Salinivibrio kushneri: one gene and its partner. The main gene of each other region encodes a partner of the protein of the gene in region 2 in a complex. Links are inferred from orthologs where the notes say so. Each region holds a gene or a part of one and is shown on either strand. Other genes may lie near its edges.

The links. The genes of interacting proteins can lie anywhere in the genome.
Region 1: the proteins of N8M53_RS12735 (region 2) and dsbB are in contact, whole or in part, in a solved structure (PDB 2HI7), measured with the Escherichia coli proteins. The link is inferred for Salinivibrio kushneri from one-to-one orthologs.

The regions. Positions count from the first base shown.
Region 1 is NZ_CP114588.1:1,937,794-1,941,791, forward strand. Bases 1-2,964 are described here. They hold dsbB (disulfide bond formation protein DsbB), read left to right. Parts: upstream 1-1,194; coding sequence 1,195-1,734; downstream 1,735-2,964. Other genes in these bases: nhaB (Na(+)/H(+) antiporter NhaB), read left to right, coding at 1-1,106; N8M53_RS09125 ((deoxy)nucleoside triphosphate pyrophosphohydrolase), read right to left, coding at 1,729-2,196; N8M53_RS09130 (YecA family protein), read right to left, coding at 2,201-2,839; dusC (tRNA dihydrouridine(16) synthase DusC), read right to left, coding at 2,827-2,964. Also shown: more of dusC, read right to left, coding at 2,965-3,828; N8M53_RS09140 (DsbA family protein), read right to left, coding at 3,946-3,998. UniProt on the Escherichia coli protein: Required for disulfide bond formation in some periplasmic proteins such as PhoA or OmpA. Acts by oxidizing the DsbA protein.
Region 2 is NZ_CP114588.1:2,766,163-2,771,978, forward strand. Bases 1,570-4,278 are described here. They hold N8M53_RS12735 (thiol:disulfide interchange protein DsbA/DsbL), read left to right. Parts: upstream 1,570-2,493; coding sequence 2,494-3,063; downstream 3,064-4,278. Other genes in these bases: N8M53_RS12730 (serine/threonine protein kinase), read left to right, coding at 1,570-2,323; N8M53_RS12740 (YifB family Mg chelatase-like AAA ATPase), read right to left, coding at 3,064-4,278. Outside these bases: cytochrome c oxidase accessory protein CcoG, read left to right, coding at 1-1,256; more of N8M53_RS12730, read left to right, coding at 1,343-1,569; more of N8M53_RS12740, read right to left, coding at 4,279-4,587; ilvG (acetolactate synthase 2 catalytic subunit), read left to right, coding at 5,080-5,816. UniProt on the Escherichia coli protein: Required for disulfide bond formation in some periplasmic proteins such as PhoA or OmpA. Acts by transferring its disulfide bond to other proteins and is reduced in the process. DsbA is reoxidized by DsbB. Required for pilus biogenesis.

The sequences.
Region 1 (3,998 bases), 830 kb from region 2 along the record:
TTTACTCCATTTACCACCGCGTGGCGTCCGGAAAAGAGTTCGGCGCTAACCATGATCATACTTCAGATGAAAGCTTAAGCGACGAGCTGAGCCGCAACGATTTGGAAAACTATCGAGCGTTTTTGCGCAGCCTACTAATGCATGCTGGCGTGGGCACCGCCCTCGGGGGCGTGATGACCATGGTTGGCGAACCACAAAACTTGATCATTGCCGACCAAGCCAGCTGGCATTTCGGTGAATTTATTCTCCGAATGGCCCCCGTCACACTGCCGGTTTTCTTCGCAGGCTTACTGACCTGTGCTCTGGTCGAGAAGTTTGCTTGGTTCGGTTATGGCGCACACCTGCCTCACAATGTATTAAAAATCTTGGTGGAATATGATAAAGCACAGCGGGCAAAACGTACGCCTCAGGATATCGCCAAGTTGGTGGTACAAGCACTGATTGCGGTGTGGCTGATCACCGCTCTCGCCTTGCATTTAGCCGCTGTGGGCCTTATTGGTTTAAGCATTATCATTCTTGCCACTGCTTTTACGGGCGTCGTCGATGAGCACCATATCGGCAAAGCCTTTGAGGAAGCGCTACCGTTCACCGCGCTATTGGCGGTCTTTTTCTCTGTGGTGGCAGTGATCATTGACCAACACTTGTTTGCGCCTGTCATCGATATGGTGCTGTCGCTGGAAGGCCACCTGCAACTGACCATGTTTTATATCGCCAATGGCCTGCTTTCTATGGTGTCAGACAATGTATTTGTCGGTACCGTGTATATCAACGAGGTAAAAACCGCCCTGCTCAATGGCGTGATTGGCCGCGAGCAATTTGATATGTTGGCTGTAGCAATCAATACAGGGACTAACTTGCCCTCTGTGGCCACGCCTAACGGCCAAGCTGCTTTCTTATTCTTGCTGACCTCAACGCTGGCGCCACTACTGCGTCTTTCATACGGTCGCATGGTGTACATGGCGTTGCCATACACCATTGTGATGGGCGTATTGGGTGTGATTGGCATTGAGTTTTTCTTGGTACCTGCCACCGAGTGGATGCTGCACCAAGGTTGGATTTCCGAAGCCATACATATGACTCAGCAAGCCATACCTAGCGCTCACTAACGCACTTCTACCATTGACCTTAGTCTCAACAAACGATTGAATAGCAAGGCTCTCAATATAGGGCCTTGTTTTTTATCAGGAGTGAGTTATGTGGCGCGCCTTAAACCAGTTTTCTCGCAGCCGAGCGTCCTGGCTGTTGTTGCTTCTATGTGTTGTCGGGCTAGAAGCCACAGCACTTTATTTTCAACACTATCAAGGACTTGAACCTTGTGTTATGTGTATTTATGAACGCGTCGCGTTATTGGGTATTGGCGTCGCTGCTTTACTTGGATTGATCGCGCCCAACGACCCTTTTTGGCGTACTCTCGGCTTGCTTGGCTATGGCATCACAGCTGGGTGGGCGCTAAAGCTCTCGTTAGAGCACGTGAGCTACCAATTCCCAGACCCTAACCAACTGTTCGGTGCCACCTGTGATGTGGCGGTAAACTTCCCTTCTTGGGCGCCGCTCAACCAATGGGTGCCATCCGTCTTTGAAGCCTACGGTGATTGCAGCAAAGTGGTATGGCAGTGGCTGGGATGGTCAATGCCACAATGGCTGGTTGGTATCTTTTCAGCCATGTTGTTTGTCTGGGTGTTAGTGGTCATTGCCCAGTTTATTGGCCGCCCCCCACGCCGCATTTTTTCATAACGACGCTTGAATCATGGCGTCGGCTTTCTCGGCGCCTGTGCAGGCCGACTCAGTGTCAAAGTGATGACGCAATGTTTCAATCAACGGGCGATCCGCGGCACTGAACACTCCAGCATCGAGGCGACGAGGCTCACTCCAGTACAGAGCCTGATGCTGGTTCAGTGCTAACGTTCCATCAATAATGTCACACCAAAAGCTGCAAAGTACGATCACTTTGTCGCCGTAATCGAATTCGGTTTCCAAAATCGGGGCGCCAACTTGGATATCAACCCCAAATTCTTCTCGCCATTCTCGCGCGAGTGCTTGCTGGTCGCTCTCGCCTTGCTCGACTTTGCCCCCAGGGAACTCCCACCAACTAATAAACTGCGTATCCGGTTGGCGTTGTGCCACCAATACTTGATGGCCTTGGGTCGCAACACCGGCGACAACACGAAGGGAAGAGGATTGTTTTGACTGCTTCATCTAATTAACGCCCACAACATTTTTTAAATTTTGCGCCACTGCCACATGGGCAAGGATCATTTCGGCCTATCGATTTAAATGGGTTGACCTGGTGCGCACCATGCGTGCCTTGTTGTGCTTCATCCGCCGCTTTCGCCACTTCTTGGATCATTAAATCCAGTTGCTCAATGTATTGCCCGGGCTCAACATCAATGCCGACCTCTTTCATTTGAGCTAAAGTCCCAGCTTCATCGTGCAGCAGCAACATGCTGGTCACCAAGGCAGAAAGCATTCGACGACTGCCATCATTGAGCGTTACCTCGTGCCAATGCGGCTCGACATAAGGCCAGACAGCTAAAAAACCTTCGGCGAAAGCTTGCGCGAGTTCGCCACGCATCGACAGCATTAAGCTATCCGGCAATACATAATCATTACGCATAAGGGCGTGATATTGCTGCTCAAGATGTGCCAGTACTGTCTGCTTATCGTCTTGATTGAGGCTAACGACCTCCCCGTCCTCTTCGATTCCTGCAGTCACTAGCACCGACAGCCAGGTATCAGGGTCTAAAGGAGCCGGGCATATATTTGCGGCCAGGAGGGCACCTTCAATAAAACTGGCAGGCATCCCCTCCCAGTGCTCAGAGAGTGTTACTAGTGTTGACATAAGCTTTCCTGTGTCATGAATTCTGTTTGTTGACGTGCTTTATCCAGCTCGCGAACGATTTCATCAGCGCGATTCAATACACGAATCGCTTTGAAACACGCATCTGCTTGCGGGTAATACTGACGCAAATACTTAAACCATTGTTTGATGCGGTTGGGGAAATACTGTGCCTTATCCCCTTGGCGCTCTTGCTCGGCATAGCGAACTAACAATGCTAGTACGGCAGGCCAAGGCATCGGTGCGGCATCATCACGGATATGCTGACCGAGGTTAGGCATGTTTAACGCCCCACGGCAAACCATTAGGGTGTCACAACCGGTAATGGCTTGGCAGCGAAGTGCATCGTCACGGTGCCAAATATCGCCATTGGCCGTCACTGGAATAGCCACTTGTTGGTTGATATCGGCAATTAAATCCCAACGAATGGTCCCCGCTTTGTAACCATCGCGCTTGGTGCGCCCATGTACCACCAGCTCATCTGCCCCCGCATCGGCCACCGCTTGGGCAATACACATATAGTCATCAAGATCGTTAAATCCGAGGCGAATCTTGGCACTGACCGTATAAGCCGGATCAACCGCATCTCTCACGGCTTTGACCACATCAAACATATGCTCTGGGGTTTTAAGCAGCGCAGCCCCACCACGGTTACCGTTGACGGTTTTCGATGGGCAGCCAAAATTAATATCAATTCCTTGCGAGCCCAGTTCGATGGCACGCACCGCGTTACCCGCCATCGCGTGGGGGTCTTGTCCTAAAAGCTGCACCCGGACCGGCGTGCCCGCGGTGGTGAAGCCCCCTTGCGCTAGCTCCGGACAAAAGCGATGAAAGACTTTTTCTGGCAAGCGTTGGTCGACCACGCGCACAAACTCGGTGACACAGAGGCTGTAGTGATTAATCTCGGTGAGCAACTTGCGCATTAACGGGTCGAGTACCCCTTCCATCGGGCCCAAGACGATACGTGGTGGTGATTGATGTGTTTGACTCATGCCATACCTTTGCGATTAAGGCGCGCTATTTTGCCAGCTTTTTCGCCAAAGCGCAGCTAACAAAAAAGCCAGTCAAAAAAATGACTGGCTTTCATATCGTTAGCGACACCGGTGGCGTTAGCCGTCGGCTCTTGCCGCGTCAACCATGGCTTCTAGCTGTGGGTACGGCA
Region 2 (5,816 bases):
TCCTCGCCATTCCCTGGATCCCTTACCAAGGACGCCAAGCCATCTTACTCGATATCGGTAATCAGAAGTTTACCTTTTTTGGCACCACACTCTGGCCACAAGATCTTACCTTGCTGGCTGCCTTGTTGATGCTCGCGGCATTTGGCCTTTTCTTCATTACCACCTTTCTTGGCCGCGTGTGGTGTGGGTACTTGTGCCCACAAACGGTGTGGACCTTCTTGTTTATTTGGTTTGAAGAAAAGCTTGAAGGCGCGGCCAATAAACGTCGCAAGCAAGACTCGTTAAAACTGACGCCTGAGCTAGCCGCGCGCAAAACGGCTAAGCATGCAGCGTGGTGGGCGATCTCCTTGATTACAGGGATGACCTTCGTCGGTTACTTTGTGCCGATGCGCGAGTTAGCCATCGATTTAGTCACCTTTGATACCAGCTTCTGGGTCGGTTTTTGGGTGATCTTCTTTGCCGCTTGTACCTACGGTAACGCCGGCTGGATGCGCTCGATTATGTGTATCCATATGTGCCCTTACGCACGCTTCCAGTCAGCGATGTTCGACAAAGACACCTTCATCGTCGGGTATGATGCCAAGCGCGGCGAAAAACGCGGCCCGCGCCCTCGCAAAAAAGATCCGAAAGAGTTGGGGCTCGGTGACTGCATTGACTGTAATTTATGTGTGCAAGTCTGCCCAACAGGCATCGATATTCGTGATGGCTTGCAATACGAATGTATCAACTGTGGTGCCTGTATCGATGCCTGCGATGAAACCATGGATCGGATGGGCTATGAGCGTGGACTGATTAGCTACACCACCGAGCACAAGCTTGAAGGCAAGAAAACCGCAGTGATGCGACCTAAGCTCCTTGGCTACGGGGTTGTCATGACTATCGTTACCGCGATGTTTATCTATTTGGCGATGTCAGTGATGCCCATGGAGCTGGATGTCATTCGTGACCGTAACCAGCTTTATCGCATCAACAACCAAGGGCTGGTCGAAAACACCTACACATTAAAAATCCTCAATAAAACCCAATCGGATGAGACCTATCAGCTATCAGTGAATGGGCTCAACGATGTGGAATGGCATGGCCCGCAAATGGTCAATGTCCAAGCAGGGGAAGTATTCTCATTACCCATCAGCCTCGCAGTTGATACCTATGAGATGGAACAGCGTATCGCTGACATCACTTTTGTGATGGAGCGAGAATCGGGTGAGGAGCAAAAAGTGGTCACGGCAGAGAGTCGCTTTATCACTGACCTTTAATGCCACCCCGTATGTAGACGAAAAGGGCGCAGGCAGCGCCCTTTTTATTTGTTACCATGGCGTTTTTCCACACAAACGGAATGCCCATGACTGACCATGGTTTTGACTTTCATGCACTAACGCCAGATGTTCAGTTAAATGCGATTGAGTCAGTAGGGATCTACCCTCAATCAGGCTTGCTCGCGCTGAACAGCTATGAAAACCGTGTTGCCCAATTTGTCGCAGATGATGGCCAGCGCTATGTGGTGAAATTTTACCGTCCCGGGCGCTGGTCTAACGCACAAATTCTCGAAGAGCACGCGTTCTGTCATGAGCTCGCCCAAGCCGATATTCCCGTGGTAGCCCCAATCTACCGCGAGGGTACGAGCCTTTTTACCACCGACGGCTTTCGCTTTGCGTTATTTCCCAGTGTCGGCGGCCGAGGTTTTGAAGTGGATAATTGGGATCAACTTGAGGCGGTCGGCCGTTACCTCGGCCGCCTACACCAAGTTGGCGCGGCGACCCCCTTCCAAGAACGGGCAAAGTTTGATCTCGACAGCCATCTTTATCAGCCTCGTCAGGTGTTAAATGAAGCGAATCTCATCCCAGAAGGCATTCAGGCGACCTTTTTCTCTGATCTTGACCGCTTAATTGACGCCATTGCCGCACGCTGGCACACAGATTGGCCGGCGATCCGCTTACACGGTGACTGCCACCCCAGCAATATTCTGTGGCGAGACGGCCCATTGTTTGTGGATTTTGACGACACACGTAACGGCCCTGCGATTCAAGACTTGTGGCTATTTTTAAACGGCAGCCGTGCCGATCAGCTCGCCCAACTCGATACCCTGGCAGAAGGCTATCGCGAGTTTCGAGAATTTCCCGCCGATCAATTGCAACTGATCGAGCCGTTGCGTGGTCTGAGAATGGTGCACTATATGGCGTGGCTAGCAAAACGCTGGCAAGACCCGGCATTTCCACGTGCATTCCCTTGGTTTGCTGATGCAAAATACTGGGAAGGTCAGGTACTTGCGTTTAAAGAGCAACTTGCCACCCTAGAAGCGCCACCGCTTACCCTGTACCCGTAAGCGATCAATCGATAACGGAGAGTCATTCAATCATGTTAAAGAAACTGTTTCCTTTGCTACTCATCCTCGGCTTAACCGCCTGCTCTGAGCCTGAAAGCGTGACACAAACGTCATCACAAACCACGCAAACAGCAGAGTCTACACAAACGCAGTCTGAATCCACCGCGCCTATGGAAGTGGCTGACGCTAAGCCGGGACGCTTTAAGGCGGGGGAAGACTACCAAGTACTGGACACGCCAGCGACGGATACGCCCACAGTCACTGAGTTTTTCTCCTTCTACTGTCCTCACTGCTATCAATTTGAACCACTGGTTCAACAGCTCAAACAGCAGGTGCCTGACAACGCCAAAGTGGTGAAAAATCACGTCTCCTTTATGGGCGGAGACATGGGCAGTGTCCTAACCCGTGCATACGCAACGGCCGTGGTACTGAACGCACAAGACACCATTATTCCGGTGATGTTTAACCGCATTCACGTGGCGCAAAACCCACCGAAATCATTGGCCGAGGTGCGCCAGCTTTTTGTTGATAACGGCATTGATGGCCAAGAGTTTGATGGTGCTTACAACAGCTTTGCCGCCAATTCAATGGCGAAGCGTTTTGACCAATCATTCGAAAAAGCGGGCCTACGCGGCGTGCCTGCCGTGGTCGTGAACGGCAAATATCACGTGACACCGAAAACAGTGGAAACCCCCGAAGAATACTTTCAGCTGATTAACTTCTTGCTTACCCAGAAGTAATCAACTGACTTGGGCGTTGAGATGGCGTAATAAGCCATCCATCGCCCGATAACCCAGCGCCTCAGCAAGATGAGAACGCTGAATCGTCTCGACGTCGGCTAAATCGGCAATGGTTCTCGCCACTTTTATAATCCGATGATACGCCCGCACAGACAGCCCCAAACGATGCAAGGCTTGCTCTAAAAATGCCGCATCGGTTTGAGCCAGTTGGCAATGTTGTTCCATTTCTCGATTGCTTAGCAACGCATTGACCTTGCCTTGACGCGCCAACATCCGCGTGCGCGCCGCTTCAACTCTGGCTTTTACCACCCTCGTAGACTCACCACGGTCACCACCACTGGAGAGGCTCCCTCTTGGCAGTGCTGGGATTTCAATCGACATATCAAACCTATCTAATAATGGTCCAGACAAACGGGCAAGATAGCGTAATATTTGCTGTGGGTTTGAACGCGCGAGCTCCCCTTCATGATGGCCTGTTGGGCTGGGATTTAATGCGCCGATCAGCTGAAAGCGCGCAGGAAAACGGGTTTTGCCATTGGCGCGAGAGATAATAATCTCCCCCGATTCTAGCGGCTCACGCAGGGCATCAAGCACCCGGCGCTCGAACTCTGGCATCTCATCGAGGAACAGCACCCCGTGGTGAGACAAAGAGATCTCGCCCGGGCGCGGTACGGTGCCGCCCCCAACCAACGCCGCCATCGAGCTTGAGTGGTGAGGGCTACGAAACGGGCGTCGACGCCAATTTCCTTCATGCAAGGGTTGCTGGGTTAAAGAGGTAACCGCCGCCGAGGCGAGTGCCTCCTCATCGTTCATGGGCGGGAGTAAATCGCACAAACGCGAAGCCAGCATGGTTTTCCCGGTGCCTGGTGGGCCAACAAAAAGGAGATTGTGAGAGCCACTGGCGGCGATTTCGAGCGCCCGCTTTCCTTGCTGTTGGCCGATAATGTCGCGTAAGCAGCGGGCCGGTGGCGGCTCTGGAGCCTCAATCTGTGTTGTATTCAAACAAAGGCTTTGTTGGCCTGTCAGGTGCTGACCCACCGCAATCAGATCAGGGGCCGACACATGACGCTCATTATCTACCAGTGCGACCTGGCTGGCGTTATCATCTGGCACCACCAGTGCACGCTGCGCTTTTTGGCTCGCCAACGCGGCGGGCAGCGCGCCTTTAACCGGACGTAACTGCCCGGACAATGCCAGCTCCCCCAAAAATTCAAACTCACCTAATCGTTTCTCTGGCAGTTGCCCCGACGCCACCAAGATCCCAAGCGCAATCGGCAAGTCAAACCGTCCACCTTCTTTGGGTAAGTCAGCCGGTGCTAAGTTCACCGTGATACGACGAGAAGGGAACTCGAAATTCGATGTGACTATCGCACTTCTCACCCTATCCCGCGCTTCTTTTACCGTGGTTTCCGGCAGCCCCACCAGCGCAAAACCAGGTAAACCATTGGATATATGCACTTCTACCGTCACACTCGGAGCTTGCACGCCGACACAGGCTCGACTGTGCACTATCGCTAATGCCATTTTCTCTCCACGTTACCCTGTTTAACCACTATGAAACTCGACTCTTATAGTGCCGAGCCATTTTATGATTAAGAGTATTTTTTTCTTGTCATGCGAGTGAGGTCTGTGATACCACTACAAATGCACAACAATTAAACACGAGACTCGGCGACAGATCGAGTTCGTGACTGACCTGTAACAAGCAGGCATAAACAAAAAAACACAATTAACAAAAAGCCCATAAAATGGGCTAACAACGACAAAAGACAGACAAATGCCTAACTTCGCTATCGTCCTAATTATTCGCCTCATCGTGGTCATTATTACGCGAGGGGTTTAGGTACGCGAAATACAGCAGCAACATCGCAACCAAGCCCCCGCAACCAACAGGTTCGGGGGCTTTTTTCATTCATGTGGCGATAGCCACGCGACAACGGAAATAACAATGATGGAGAGCGCAGAGACCGATCATTCGCCCGCCTGCCCTCCCCGTTTACTCGGGGAGGGACGAGGATGACAGGTGCACAATGGGTTGTGGAAGCCTTACGCCAACAAGGCGTTGAAACTGTATTTGGGTATCCAGGTGGTGCGATCATGCCTGTGTATGATGCCCTCTACGATGGTGGGGTTGAGCATATTTTATGCCGCCACGAGCAAGGCGCGGCGATGGCCGCCATCGGGTATGCCCGCGCCAGTGGTCGTCCTGGAGTCTGCCTTGCAACATCAGGGCCGGGTGCCACTAACTTAATCACCGGACTTGCCGATGCAATGATGGACTCTGTGCCTGTGGTCGCGATCACCGGCCAAGTCGCTAGCCCACTGATAGGCACGGATGCGTTTCAAGAGATCGATGTCCTCGGCTTATCACTCGCCTGCACCAAACACAGTTTTCTGGTCACTGATCCGGCTGAACTCACCAGCACCTTAGCGCAGGCATTCGTAGTAGCACTATCCGGCCGTCCAGGCCCAGTATTGGTGGATATTGCTAAAGATGTGCAACAAGCACTGATCCCACACACAGAGGCTCAGGTTCGAGCTGCAGACGCTGACGCTGTCGACAGTCAAGCGCTCGATAAAGCCAACACCCTCATCCGCGCCAGTCAACGCCCTATGGTCTATCTCGGCGGTGGCGTGATACTCGGGAAAGCCACCGAGGCATTACGTGATTACTTGGATCGCAGTCAGCTGCCGGTGGTCAGCACACTAAAGGGCTTGGGCACGGTTGAATCAAGCTATCCGCATTATCTCGG